DNA from 2 places in the Vibrio iocasae genome. Region 2 is predicted to be linked to the other one. Evidence: riboswitches for the same ligand, from Rfam matches in the RefSeq annotation. Region 2 holds a riboswitch; the other holds the start of a gene.
The links. Region 2 has a riboswitch for cobalamin ahead of SNR28_RS25825 (TonB-dependent receptor). Riboswitches for the same ligand answer to the same signal wherever they lie in the genome.
Positions count from the first base shown of each region.

Region 1: another riboswitch for cobalamin. It lies ahead of SNR28_RS03435 (sirohydrochlorin cobaltochelatase); the one in region 2 lies ahead of SNR28_RS25825 (TonB-dependent receptor).

Region 1 is NZ_CP145310.1:753,927-761,614, reverse strand. It holds gene SNR28_RS03460 (reductive dehalogenase) at 1-2, opposite strand, end outside; gene SNR28_RS03455 (sigma 54-interacting transcriptional regulator) at 238-1,857, shown strand; gene SNR28_RS03450 (hypothetical protein) at 1,928-2,131, opposite strand; gene SNR28_RS03445 (glycerol dehydrogenase) at 2,272-3,354, opposite strand; gene SNR28_RS03440 (acetate/propionate family kinase) at 3,426-4,610, opposite strand; cobalamin riboswitch at 5,065-5,254, shown strand; gene SNR28_RS03435 (sirohydrochlorin cobaltochelatase) at 5,369-6,349, shown strand; gene SNR28_RS03430 (ABC transporter ATP-binding protein) at 6,358-7,290, shown strand; gene SNR28_RS03425 (ABC transporter permease) at 7,283-7,688, shown strand, end outside.
Region 2 is NZ_CP145311.1:3,473,229-3,480,916, forward strand. It holds rRNA gene SNR28_RS25795 (23S ribosomal RNA) at 1-368, opposite strand, end outside; tRNA gene SNR28_RS25800 (tRNA-Ala) at 668-743, opposite strand; tRNA gene SNR28_RS25805 (tRNA-Ile) at 841-917, opposite strand; rRNA gene SNR28_RS25810 (16S ribosomal RNA) at 988-2,539, opposite strand; gene SNR28_RS25815 (RNA recognition motif domain-containing protein) at 3,120-3,575, shown strand; gene murI (glutamate racemase) at 3,544-4,350, opposite strand; gene SNR28_RS25825 (TonB-dependent receptor) at 4,464-6,404, opposite strand; cobalamin riboswitch at 6,442-6,660, opposite strand; gene trmA (tRNA (uridine(54)-C5)-methyltransferase TrmA) at 6,831-7,688, shown strand, end outside.

The sequences.
Region 1 (7,688 bases), on a different replicon from region 2:
ATACTGCTTTTCCTTATTTTTCCGGACTTAAAAATGCTGATATTTATCCCTGATTTATTCGTTATTTATCGGGATTGACAGCTCTATTCGTGTAACTCTGAAGGGGTAGTTGCAATTGATATACCACACTGAAATTAAGGTTTTTTATGAACAAAATCTCAGTTCTACGGTGAGAGAGCAGCTCTAATTCCGATAATAGGAATTTCATTTCCGAAAACAGGAAATCACGGGTGCTTTATGAAAGTTGAAGAGCTATTACTAGACGGTTTACTTAGTCAATCCAGTCAGGACGCCTCTATACATTTTATGCAACAGCGGGTTCTGATTCTTGATGCACTGGCGTTGGGTCTTCTAAGAAAAGAACTGGTGGATACCTTCGGTTACGACAAAGCTCGTAAGGTACTCACTCGCTTTGGCTTTGCTCATGGATGGCGCACCGCAAAAATGCTTCAGGACGACTTCCCGGAATTGTTACAGGACGGGCAAGCCGGAGAACACCTGCACAGGGTATTTGGCATTGTGAATACCACCCATCATGAGATTATCGATGGTCAAAGCGAGAAACTGGTTATCCGTTCAGAGATGGACAACTCCTATGAGGCGGAGCAACATTTAAATTTGCTGGGGCCAGCCAACGAAGGAAGCTGCTGGACACTTACTGGCTTTGCAACGGGCTATGAGACTTTTAAGCGTGGTCGTGAAATGTACTTCATCGAAACCAAGTGCGTTGCCAAAGGTGATTCTCATTGTGAAATGGAAGGACGTTTTAAAGAGTTCTGGGATCATCGACTGGATGAGCACCTACCCTATTTTGAAATGGATAGCATCAGTCAAACCCTGACCGAGCAAGAACAACAGATTCAAGAGCTAGAACAACGATTAGCTGCCAAAAGAAACGAGTTAGCCATCCTTGAAAATCCAATCGATCCTATTCCGGGTTTTATCGCCCGTAGCCCTCAGATGATAAAACTGATCGATATCGCAAAAAGGGCTGCGGAAGTGAACTCTACTATTTTGGTCAGTGGTGACAGCGGTACAGGTAAAGAACATATCAGCCGTTATGTTCATCAAGCTTCCAACCGTTCAGAAGGTCCATTTATTCCCGTTAACTGTGGAGCACTTAGCGAAACCCTGCTAGAAGCTGAATTATTTGGTCACACCAAAGGCGCATTTACGGGAGCGGACAGAGCCCGAGCGGGTTTGTTTGAAGAGGCGAATGGCGGCACTATTTTTCTGGATGAAATAGGCGAAATCAGCGCTAGTATGCAAGTCAAACTGTTGCGGGTGATTCAAGAAAAGGAGATCAAGCGCATTGGTGAAAACATTCCACGAAAACTGGATGTAAGAATCATTGCTGCCACAAACCGCAACCTGAACGATGAGGTCGCTAAAGGCCATTTTCGACAAGACCTTTTCTACCGTTTACGTGTTATTGAACTCAAAGTGCCACGCCTTTCAGAAAGACGCGAAGACATTCTTCCCATTGCGAATCTGTTCCTCCACCGACTGAGCGTCGATATGAATCGGCCCATTATTGGTTTGTCTCGTTGCGCGATAAAACAGCTCATGGATTACCAATGGCCCGGTAATGTCCGAGAGTTAACTAATGCTATTGAATATGCGGTTGCCCTATGTCGGGGAGAGTGGATTGAAACTGACGACCTTCCGCCAGAGCTGACTACTGTAAAAGAGACGCAACATACCTCAAACCCTCTAATGCCTATGGAGGCAGTTGAAAGGCAACATATATTAGCCGCGCTCGACTATCACAATGGGGACAAGCACGCCACAGCAGATGGGCTAGGTATTGCGCTCTCTACGCTTTATCGTAAGCTTTCGCTGTATCAGATAAGTTGAGAGAAAGTCTGGTTAATTAATAACAGCCATATTTTTTGGGGCAATAGCTACATAAAGTGACGCAGGGCAATCACTTAAACGATGTCCTGCCGTTGTAAACTAACCTTGCATACTGAACCTGCTCTCGATAATCGCTATAGCTGTAGTTCTTCTCATAAACCATACCAAGCCAATCACCTTCCGGTCCGTATTCAACTTCCCCTGCGTAAGTTCCACGTGATTTTAAATCATCGACCACGCGTTTAAATTCTTCTCTTGCTTCTGCGCTATTCATCCTCAATCCTCCCTATGTGCTATCACCAGCATCTACACGACGCTTAGCACTAAATCGAAATGAAATCGGAGAATTTTATGCAAAAAAAAGGCCCAGATTGTACTGAACCTTTTTAGCATTTGTTGTCAATGAGTTAGCAATTAGAACAAGTCTGAGCCTAGACGGTCAGCGGCAAGAATTGCCGCAAGAACGCTTTCTGCGGTCACTTCAAACGGCATGTTATGGATGGTTTCACCTTCCGCTGTCGCCAGTTTAGCAACTTCATACAGCTTCTCTTTATCGATTTCCTTCACGCCCATCTCCGCAAGGTTAGTTGGAAGACCTACGCTAACGCAGAACTCGATAACTTCTTTGATCTCTTCTGCTGGTGCGTTCTCAAGAACCAACTGAGTGATCGTACCAAACGCTACTTTTTCACCATGGTATAGGTGGTGACACTCTTCAAGAAGCGTCAGACCGTTATGAATTGCGTGAGCTGCTGCAAGGCCACCACTTTCAAAACCAACACCACTTAGGAAGGTGTTTGCTTCTACAATGTTTTCTAGTGTTTTAGTTGATACACCTGCATCCGCAGCAGCTTTCGCAATGTAGCCCTGATCGATCAGCGTGTCATAACACAGACGAGCCAGAGTAAGTGCTGCGTTGGTCGTCAGGCCACCAGCCATGTTGCCAGCCTGAGCGGCCTTCGCGGCACGTGCTTCGAAGTAAGTTGCAAGCGCATCACCCATACCAGCCACAAGCAGACGTGTTGGTGCTTTAGAAATGATGTCAGTATCCATCAGAACCACATCCGGGTTACTTGGAAGCAGTAGGTACTCATCGAACACACCGTCTTCGGTGTAAAGAACAGATAGCGCACTACAAGGAGCATCTGTTGATGCGATAGTAGGAACGATAACGACTGGAAGATCTGCGTAGAACGCAACCGCTTTTGCTGTATCCAGTGTTTTACCGCCACCGACACCAACAATCATTTCACTGCCATACTCAGCGATCTTGCCTTTTAGTCTTTCTACTTCGACCTTAGAACATTCACCTTTAAACAGTTCAAAGTTAACTTCAACTCCTTGTGCTGCATAGCTGGTCGTTACTGCATCTTTTGTCAGACCCATTACAAAATCATCGGCAATAACCAGTGAGCGCTTGTTTGCGTAGTTTGCGATGTTCTTGATTGAGCCACTACCCTGAATGTACTTTCCAGGAGAAATAATGATGCTATCCATTGAATTTTCCTCTTTTAACTTTGTCGTTAAATCAATTAATTAAATAATAAAAATTGTCTACTTCTTAATGCTTACAACTTCTGACAGACCTCTCGGGCTATCATTAATTCTTCATTTGTATTGAGCACCAGAGTCGCAACCGTCGCGTCTTCAGTCTGGATGCAGGTGTCATTCGATTTGTTTTTAGCGGCATCAATTGCAATACCAAATGCAGAGAGCCCTTCGGTCACCTTGCTTCGAATCAATCTTGAGTTTTCGCCGATACCACCAGTGAAAATAAGTGCATCGATTCCACCCATCTGAACCATATAACTACCCACAAAATGGCGGATTCTGTCGACAAACATGTCCAATGCCAGTTGCGCCTTCAAATTGCCTGATTCCGCGGCCAGTTCTACTTCGCGGCAATCATTAGAAAGCTGAGAGATACCTAACAAACCAGACTCTTTGTTGAAAATGTCCTGAACCTCTTCATAGCTGGTCTCAAGCTTGCCTTGCAGATAACCCGATATAGAAGGGTCAATGTCACCACATCGGGTTCCCATCATGATTCCGGCTAAAGGAGTAAAGCCCATAGAAGTGTTAACCGATTCACCGCCGTCGATGGCACAGATGCTCGCACCACTGCCAAGGTGGCAACTGACGATTTTTAACTCTTCCAGTGGTTTGTTGAGTTGCTGCGTGCACAACTGTGCTACGTATCCGTGGCTGGTACCATGGAAGCCATAACGACGAATTTTATGCTGCTGGTATAACTCATACGGTATGGCATACAAGAAATGTTCTGGCTTCATTGTCTGGTGAAACGCAGTGTCAAACACAGCAACATTGCAGACATCCGGTAAGATTCGTTTAATCGCTTTAATGCCGGTTACATTTGCCGGGTTGTGGAGCGGTGCCAGTTCAATTTGGTTCTCAATCTCTTTTAGGACTTCATCGGTCACAACGGTCGCCTGGCTAAAACGCTCTCCGCCGTGGGCGACTCGATGCCCTACCCCAGTAATGTCTTTAAGATCAGCAACAATACCTAGTTCAGTTAACGATGTTAGCAAGCCATCAATGGCTGATTCATAGTCTAATATTGGTTTATATTGTGTGAACTCATGGCCCTCTCCGTATTTAACTGAGAATGCCGCGTCCTGCTTACCAATTTTATCTATTATCCCTTTTGCAATTACCTGTTCATTAGGCATTTCAAAAAGTTGAAATTTAATTGTTGAACTGCCTGCATTAACAGCCATTACAATATTACTCATCACTCCCTCGATATATTTAATTTATTTGTCTATTTCTTATAAACAATGATCAATTCAGGGTTACCAATATATCAATGATGGATAAAAATATTTCGCTGACTAAATCATACAACGATGGTAATAAATTACGCCCCATGCAAATATATTGTCATACCCCACAGCACCACGACCCAACCAACCTCCACAAAACATAAGGTTAGACAGCAACACCACAAGTTTTTGACTATTCAAACATTAAGAATTCATTGTCATTTAGGATTTTGGGAACTGTGATTAATAACAAATAATTACTATGCGAAGTGTGAATTTTAACCACGTAAAATGAGAGGCATTATCAATAAAGCAGTAAGTAATAAATTTATCTGCAATGGTAATATATTTATCATCAGCGAAATATTTTTATTAAATAACCATTTTTTGATTTTAATCACGGTTGATTAAATAAAGTTTAATGCATTATATTAACGCTTCAGGTGCTATGCTTTATGCATTCGCTTAATAGGGAATCAAGTTAAATTCTTGAGCTGTGCCCGCAACTGTAATTGGTGAGTCTTCAAATATAAGCCACTGGAGAAATCTGGGAAGGGAGTTTGTAAGGCGTAGACCCAAGAGCCAGGAGACCTGCCTGAATGTGTGTGGATTTCTTCCACCTAACGAGCGGGTTACTCGTGGTACATAAGCACACCTTTGCTAATGCCCGATGTTCATCCCGTAAGAGTTTACAAGCCTATGTTGGATCTAACTTACGGAACACTATAATGCTAAAACAAATTTCAACTTCTCTTTTACTAGGCGCTATTGCTGCAGCGCCTTTTGCTCAGGCATCTGATGCTAAACCAGAAGAAGCTAAAACCGCTATTGTTCTTGCCGCATTTGGCACGACTTATGACACCGCGGTTGGTTCTCTAATCGGTATTCAGGAAGAAGTAGAACAGGCGTATCCGAACACGCCTGTTCGTTTCGCTTTTACTTCTAATATTATCCGCAAAATCTGGCATCAAAGAGACTCTGATCAAGCGTACAAAGATGCCCACCCTGACATCCCGGCTAGCTTCTACGATGTAAAAAATATTCTGGGTACTCTGGCTGACCTTCAGAACGAAGGTTATAAAAACATCGTCGTTCAAACGACGCTTCTTACCCACGGTGAAGAGTTCATCGATCTTAAAGCGTATACCGATGCACTTAGCTCTATAGAAACCATCAAGCAGAAATGGAAGCCTTTCCATACCATCACTATTGGCCGCCCTTTAATGGGAACATGGGGTAAAGATTACGAGTATCGTCAGGACCTCGAAAAGCTAACCGTTGCGCTGAAAAGCGACGTTGAACTGGCTAAGAAAAACAATTCCGCTCTTGTCTACATGGGACACGGTAATGACCACCTCTCGACAGGCCTGTACTATGAACTGGGCGAGATGATGAATGAAGCTTACCCAGAAGTGAAAACATATGTAGGTCTTGTAGAAGGGCATCCTGGTTTCGATAAGATACTGGCCGATATGAAAAAAGATGGTGTTAAAAAAGTTACTGCCAAACCACTGATGGTCGTTGCTGGAGACCACGCAACTAACGATATGGCTGGTGATGAAGAAGATTCATGGAAAGTGATGCTTTCTAATGAAGGCATCAAAGTAACACCAGTCCTAGAAGGCCTTGGTAGCAACGATGCTATCCAAAAGATCTATCTTCAGCATCTGGTTGACGCAGCAAACGATGCAAAACTGGCGCTTAAGTAGGTAATGAAGTGAACGCAACCTCAGTTCCAAATAACACAGCATCAAAACCAGACACAGTATCCATACAAGTTGCTGTCTCGAATGAGGATGCGTTTATCGAAGTCCGGTCTCTTACCCGAAATTTTGGTAAGAGCCGGGCGGTTGATAACATGAGTTTTTCCCTTAAAAAAGGAGAAATTTGTGCCTTTCTCGGCCCTAACGGTGCCGGAAAGACCACAACGATAAAAATGCTCACCGGCCTGCTAGAGCCAGACTCGGGCAAAATTTTGTATGAAAGTCAGGAAAACCGTTCCGACAGACATGAACTAAGACGTTTAATTGGTGTTGTACCTCAACACAACAATATCGACAGAGAACTCACCCCTGCCGAAAACCTCCGTGTTCATGGGCTTTTGTACAAAATGCGAGGCAAAGACCTCGAACAAGCCATTGAAGAGAGTCTGGAGTTTGCTGGCCTGCAAGATCATAAAGAAAAACCATCAGGAAAACTCTCTGGCGGCATGAAGCGCAAGCTAGTGATCGCCAGAGCCCTGATGCACAAACCTAAAATCCTCTTTCTGGATGAACCTACCGTAGGGCTCGATCCCCACAGTCGCAGGAAGATGTGGTCTTTCCTGAATAAAATCAATCAGGAACGTAAGTGCACCATATTCCTGACTACCCACTATATTGAGGAAGCAGAACGTCTATCGGAAAGAGTTATTTTTATCGATAGCGGCAAAATCATAACAGAGGGAACCGCGGACACTCTGAAACAACAGCTCGGTCAATGTGTGTTGGATATTGAGTCAGAGGAGTTCACCCAGGAATTTTTTGATGACAGAGAGCAAGCACTTAAAAGGCTATCTCAAATTACACACGCCCCTGTAAGCATCAGGGAGACAACACTGGAAGACGTATTCCTTCATTTAACAGGAAAGAGGTTAGTCAAAAATGCTTGATGGTGTTGTAGGTATCTACTACCGGGAGTGTACTGTTCTCCGAAAAAAGCTAGTGCGAGTGGTTCTGGCAGCAGCCGTGCCACCGTTTCTTTATTTAATGGCCTTTGGCTACGGTGTCGGCAAGGGAACCAGTGTCGAGGGGCTGGACTACCTGACTTTCCTTCTGCCCGGCCTGCTTGCCATGTCAAGCATGAACCACAGCTACAATATCGCTACCGAGATAAACATCAGCCGTTTCTACTTAAAAATATTTGAAGAGTATCTGCTCTCTCCCAATCAGCGCTGGCAGATCGTGCTGGGTGAAGTCGCTTACGGTGTAACCAAGGGCATGATTCCAGTTGTAGTCGTCTCTGTTTACAGTGTGATTTGCGGAATTTCACTGCATTTTGGTATCCAGT
Region 2 (7,688 bases):
CGCCTTACTCGATTTCACTGAAAATGGTTTGTCGGTTACGGGGCTATCACCCTTTATTGCCATGCTTTCCAGCATGTTCACCTGAACCATTAAAAGCTTAAGGGCTAATCCAATTTCGCTCGCCGCTACTTTCGGAATCTCGGTTGATTTCTTTTCCTCGGGGTACTTAGATGTTTCAGTTCCCCCGGTTCGCCTCATTAACCTATGTATTCAGTTAATGATAATTGCTTATGCAATTGGGTTTCCCCATTCGGAAATCGTAGACTCAAGTGGCTTTTACTGCCTTATCTACGCTTATCGCAAGTTAATACGTCCTTCATCGCCTCTGACTGCCAAGGCATCCACCGTGTACGCTTAGTCACTTAACCATACAACCCCAAAGAGTTTCTAAGAAACCTTTAAGATTGTTTAATCAAACAACCAAAGTTGTCTGCAATTTTTATACATGATGCAGACTCGATTTTGCCGGACTCAAATTCCAAGAACACTTGAATGTGTGTTGGTACCTATATCTTTAAAAGACATAGGATTTGAGAACTTTTAATTGAATAACAACGCATATCCGAAGATATGGGGATTGTTGTTATTCGTCAGCTTTCCAAATTGTTAAAGAGCAAAGATTTCTTTCGAAACCATTTTTAAACACACTCGCAAGAATGCTTAAAGATGGTGGAGCTATGCGGGATCGAACCGCAGACCTCCTGCGTGCAAGGCAGGCGCTCTCCCAGCTGAGCTATAGCCCCATCTAGTGGTGTTGCTTATTTTGCTTTAGGCAAGGCATGAAGTGAGGAAGTGTAGTTCACTACACGACGAGCTTCATAACGCAGCATAAAGTAAAATTGGTGGGTCTGAGTGGACTTGAACCACCGACCTCTCGCTTATCAGGCGAACGCTCTAACCACCTGAGCTACAGACCCACGTTTGCTTCTTTACTTTCTAAACCTAATCAATCTGTGTGAACACTCATCAATGCACAATCTATATCGTTAAGGAGGTGATCCAGCCCCAGGTTCCCCTAGGGCTACCTTGTTACGACTTCACCCCAGTCATGAACCACAAAGTGGTAAGCGTCCCCCCGAAGGTTAAACTACCTACTTCTTTTGCAGCCCACTCCCATGGTGTGACGGGCGGTGTGTACAAGGCCCGGGAACGTATTCACCGTAGCATTCTGATCTACGATTACTAGCGATTCCGACTTCATGGAGTCGAGTTGCAGACTCCAATCCGGACTACGACGCACTTTTTGGGATTCGCTGACTCTCGCAAGCTAGCAGCCCTCTGTATGCGCCATTGTAGCACGTGTGTAGCCCTACTCGTAAGGGCCATGATGACTTGACGTCGTCCCCACCTTCCTCCGGTTTATCACCGGCAGTCTCCCCAAAGTTCCCACCCGAAGTGCTGGCAATTAAGGATAAGGGTTGCGCTCGTTGCGGGACTTAACCCAACATTTCACAACACGAGCTGACGACAGCCATGCAGCACCTGTCTTACAGTTCCCGAAGGCACACCTGCGTCTCCGCTGGCTTCTGTAGATGTCAAGAGTAGGTAAGGTTCTTCGCGTTGCATCGAATTAAACCACATGCTCCACCGCTTGTGCGGGCCCCCGTCAATTCATTTGAGTTTTAATCTTGCGACCGTACTCCCCAGGCGGTCTACTTAACGCGTTAGCTCCGAAAGCCACTCCTCAAGGGAACAACCTCCAAGTAGACATCGTTTACGGCGTGGACTACCAGGGTATCTAATCCTGTTTGCTCCCCACGCTTTCGCATCTGAGTGTCAGTATCTGTCCAGGGGGCCGCCTTCGCCACCGGTATTCCTTCAGATCTCTACGCATTTCACCGCTACACCTGAAATTCTACCCCCCTCTACAGTACTCTAGTTAACCAGTTTCAAATGGCCTTCCGAGGTTGAGCCCCGGGCTTTCACATCTGACTTAATTAACCACCTGCATGCGCTTTACGCCCAGTAATTCCGATTAACGCTCGCACCCTCCGTATTACCGCGGCTGCTGGCACGGAGTTAGCCGGTGCTTCTTCTGCAGCTAACGTCAAATGATGAGCGTATTAAACTCACCACCTTCCTCACTGCTGAAAGTGCTTTACAACCCGAAGGCCTTCTTCACACACGCGGCATGGCTGCATCAGGCTTGCGCCCATTGTGCAATATTCCCCACTGCTGCCTCCCGTAGGAGTCTGGACCGTGTCTCAGTTCCAGTGTGGCTGATCATCCTCTCAGACCAGCTAGAGATCGTCGCCTTGGTGAGCTCTTACCTCACCAACTAGCTAATCTCACTTAGGCGTATCCGATAGCGTGAGGCCCGAAGGTCCCCCACTTTGCTCCGAAGAGAGTATGCGGTATTAGCCATCGTTTCCAATGGTTATCCCCCTCTACCGGGCAACTTCCTAAGCATTACTCACCCGTCCGCCGCTCGACGCCCTTAACGTTCCCCGAAGGTTCAGTTAAGTCGTTTCCGCTCGACTTGCATGTGTTAGGCCTGCCGCCAGCGTTCAATCTGAGCCATGATCAAACTCTTCAATTAAAGTTTTTTTGCATCTAAGATGCGGCTCAATGAATACTGACTTCAAAACTACATAAGTAATTTCAAAGCTATTATCGTTCCAACAGAACGATAATGAATTGACTGTGCCGAATAACATAAAGTTATTTCGTTTGGTCACTCAGTTCATTGATAAATCTTTTTAGATTATCATCAACGAGTGCCCACACAGATTGATAGGTTTAAATTGTTAAAGAGCAATTTAACTTAGCCATTTAGCGGCTCAGTTAGGGATGCGTATTCTACGCTTCCGTTTTGTTGAGTCAAGATCTTTTTAAAAAATCTTTTTTCTCTTTCCTAACTCAAAGTGTGACTAGCGCCTCACTCCGTGTCGGTGATGCGGCATTATAGGGAGGATCTTTTTTAGTGCAAGATCTTTTTTCAATTTTTTTTCCAAGCGTTGGAAAAACAATCAATACCTTGTTTATTGGATAAAATTTCAACATTTGAAGGCGGTCACACCATTACATTGGCATTCATATGTGGATAAACGTAAGATTCATGTGTTCGTTATGTTAATAACGTTAATCCTTAATTTAACTATTAAAAGTTGTATTCTTATATGAACTCTAAAAAATCTACTGTTCTACTGGTTGCTTTAGCTGTTCTTGGTGCGGCTATCTTCTACATGATTTCACCAGAGCAACCTTTACCATCAATTTCATTCATCATTGGCGTAGCCGCTACTTCTTTCGTTCTTTCACTTTCTAACTCCTCTACAGACAAGAAAGAAAAAGGCAAGCCATCAACTAAAACTCTATATGTGGGCAATCTGCCATATAAGGCTAACGAGTCGAACGTTCGTGAGCTCTTTTCTGAACATGGAGAAGTATTCGCTGTAAGGCTAATGAAAGACAAACGCACAGGGAAAAGGAGAGGGTTTGGTTTTGTTGTTATGGCAAGTACAGATGCTGAAACAGCAATCAATGCATTAAATGACAACGACTATATGCAGAGAACCTTGAAAGTGCGTATTGCAAACGATCCTAAACATCCTGAATCGGAAGCATCTCAATAGGAGCAAAGTTAAGTTTTTCTACAGCTCTGTTTAGTGCAGCTTTATCCGTTAAAGCTGCACTACAAAATATCTTAAATCGGGTATGACTTCTCTGACCTACAATTACGGGTAACAAAGACTTAACTCTCCGTGCTATCGCTTCACCAGAATCGATCAAAACAACTCGCTCATTAAACACCTGATTTATCTCTTCTCTTAATAGTGGAAAATGAGTACAACCAAGTACAGCAACATCGATTTTGTTCACTAGCGGAGAAAGTACTTCCTTTAGCTCATCCAAATCGACTTTTTTTCCGCAAAGCTTTTCTTCTGCCATATCAACTAACCTGGTTGTTCCAAGTAGCTCAACAGGCATAGCTGAAGCGAAGCTTTCTATTAGCTGGTGTGTGTATTCTCTATTAACCGTAGCGGGCGTTGCTATCAGGCCAACTGCTGTATGTGCGATAAGACTAGCAGGCTTTATTGCAGGAACAACACCAACAACCGGAATATCTAACACCTTCCTCAGTACTGGTAAAACGATAGTACTCGCTGTATTGCAGGCAATAACGACCAAATCCACACCTTCTTGCTTGACCGCTTTAACCACCAGCTTTTCGACACGAGAGATGAGCACATCTTTGGGTAGCTCACCATATGGGTAAGCTTCATTGTCAAATAAATATATGTACTCTAAATTTGGCAGCAATCTTTTTATTTCTTTGTAGACAGAAAGGCCACCGACACCAGAGTCGAAGATTAAAACTTTAGAGGAAGTTTGGGCTAGATTTGACAAGATTAAAAGGAAGCTAAGAAATTTCCCACGATGATACTACTGTTCGACAACTTAGCAAGTCAGCTATTGAACAACAGGGAGCCGAAATACTCCGACCCCCTATAACTGTTTATTTAAAATGAGTAAGAGACACTTAAGTTAACTTCTCTTCCATGCCCCACGTAGTACCCTGAACCAAAACTGGAATAGCTTACAAAATCTGCATATTTTTCATCCGCTATATTATCAACCCTCAGATTTGCCTGAAATGATTCGTTAATATAGGAAAGCGCCAAATTTCCAAGCCAGTATGCATCTAACTTGTCGTTTACATTACCACTATCGCCATTTTCATATTTCTCACCGACGTAAACGGCTTCTGCGAACAGCTTCCAGTTAAAAGTTAAATCGTAGTTAGCAAAGCTTCTACCTGAATGACTTGCTACCCAAGGAATATCATTTCCTTTGTTGTCACCTTTGCTGTATTCCGCATTTACATAGCTATACTCGGCACCAAGCATTAGCTCTTCCGTGACATAGGCATCGAAGTAGAATGTTCCACCAAACCTTTCTGTAGGATCAGAGTTTACATTCGCCCCGGAAAAGTTACCGCCCACGGGTTTCTCTGCACTGGAGTCGAAAACTATTTCGTCTTCAAGCTTTAAGTTGTATATATCAAATTTAACTGAATAGTCGTCCCAGATATAGTCAACACCCGTTTCTATCGAAACACCAGTTTGTGGTTTCAATCCAGCAACCCCTGGAGACGTATAAGCTTGCTCATCAACTTTAGCAAAACGAAAGTTGCTTTCTGCACGAACATAATAACGTGTATTGTCGTTTGGTTTGATATTTGCCCCGAGCTCTAGTGCTGTTGCATCCTCTTTGAGAGTCGCTCCACCAGCATAAGTGGACGAATCTTTAATATCGTCTTCTACTTTAGAGTAGCGGCCGCCACCAATAAGAGTAACGCTATTGGATACGGGGTAATTTATCTGAGAGTATAAGCTAGACATTAGTTGCTTATTTTTTCTGGTTGATGCGTCATAGTCGGAATGGCCAATATCCAGACCAACTAAGAGGTTGCCCCTCCCTGCATCTACTGACAAAGCTCTTTCAGCCTGAAGTTGAACAGCTTGTTGAATGCTATCTATTTCTCTTTTTGAGCCCCAACCAATACTGTTTATGGAAGTGTCATCAAAACTTAAATCCGCTTTAGCCAGCCAATCTTTATTGATATCACGCTTATAACCCAATCGAGCTGCCTTTGTTATTTCATGAGCATAGTCGTTTGCGTTTGCAGGGTTCACCTGCTTTGGATTTTCTTCGAATTTAGTTTTTGACAGGCTACCTGCATACTGACGGTAATTATCGTAGTAGCTGAATTCTGTATAAAAAGCTTCATCTTGTTCTGCATAGTCGATACGAGCCAGAAGCATCGCTGTATCGCGGTCATTATGATCCCGATAATTCTCATCACTATCCTGACTAACAGATAAAGAATAACTCCATGTATCAGATATCTGTCGGGACAGATTAATTCCACCACCATAAGCGCTATTACTTCCCAAAGATGCATTTAGCTCTGTGACTTCACCACCTTTTTTAGTGATGATATTAATAATACCACCGACAGCTTGATCACCGTGAAGAACACCAGAGCTACCCGATACTACTTCAATGCTTTCTATTTGGTTGAGCGGGATTGAAGAAAGTTGTGGGGCGGATAAATCTGGCTTGTTAAGCTTTCTTCCATCAACAAGGATTAGAGTGTTGTGTGCTGCTTGGCTACCAGAGAAGCCCCTCATTGCTATCGTAGGGCCTGAGTTTGAGTCAGAGATCTGGATACCGGCTCGACTACGGAGCAACGAAGACAATGAGGTCGCGCCACTGGCTTTTATTTCTTCCTGACCGATGACAACGATATTAGATGCAATATCTGAAACAGAGTTTACATTTTCACTTCTTCCAAACACGACAATCGTTTCTTCATCTGAAGCTGAGTTTTGCGCGTATGAAAATGAGGTATAAGAAAGAAGCGATGCCACTGCTATCGCTATAGATGATTTTCGCATTGTAATTCCCTAAATCGCGTAGAATTTTCCAAGTATTTTTATACTTAACGTTGCTGTCAGATATTCGGACTTAAGAGCTCAATACAACACGTACTACCTAGCATCTCACTTCCCACTTTATTCAAGCAGTGTTTGGCTTTTAACCTAAGATGTTCGTTCTCTATTACCGCTGCGCGTCAGTTCCGGAATTACACCGGATTCCCTGTAATGCAAATGATTTATATAAAGCATCGCTATCAGCAATCGGGAAAATACTATCTATTCACTGATTAAGTGTCTAGATAGAAAGTTAACCTCCTATAATAAAAAATCGTCATAATACATGCGTATATCGAATTACACTTTAAATAAAGCAACACAAAGCTGGACATGCTCCTGCTATTGAATAAAATCTGCGCTCTCCGTGCGAATGAGTAAGGCAACGATATGGCAATTCCTGAAATGAACCCTCAAAGTTATCAAGAACAACTAGAAGAAAAAAAGCTTCGTATGAATGAGCTGTTTTCCGAATATGGTGTTCCCGAGCTTGAGGTATATGAATCACCAGAGAAGAATTACCGAATGCGTGCGGAGTTTCGAGTTTGGCATGAAGGTGATGACCTTTATTACATCATGTTCAATCAGGAAACTCGCGAAAAGTATCGAGTTGACCAATTCCCGGCGGCAAGCAAACTAATCAACGACTTGATGCCTAAATTAGTAGAGCTGGTTAAAGATAAAGAGTCGCTTCGTAAAAAACTATTTCAGGTAGATTTTCTATCCACACTCAGTGGTGAAATCCTTGTATCACTGTTATACCACCGCCAGCTTGACGAGCAGTGGACTGAAGATGCAAAAAACCTAAAAGCGCAGTTAGAATCGGAAGGGTTTAACCTGAACCTTATTGGTCGCGCTCGTAAGATGAAGATCGTTCTCGACAGAGATTTCGTTGTTGAAAAGCTGAATGTTAATGGCCAACCTTATATCTACCAACAAGTCGAAAACAGTTTTACTCAACCTAATGGTGAAGTAGCACAGAAAATGCTGGAGTGGGCGATAGATTGCACTAACGAGAGTAAAGGCGATCTTCTAGAGCTGTACTGTGGTAATGGAAACTTCTCACTAGCTTTAGCTCAGAACTTTGAGCGTGTACTGGCAACAGAGCTAGCTAAGCCATCAGTCGATTCTGCTCAATACAATATCGCAGCCAACAACATTGAAAATGTACAAATCATTCGCATGTCTGCGGAAGAGTTTACCGAAGCAATGGAAGGTAAACGAGAGTTTCGTCGTCTAAAGCAACAG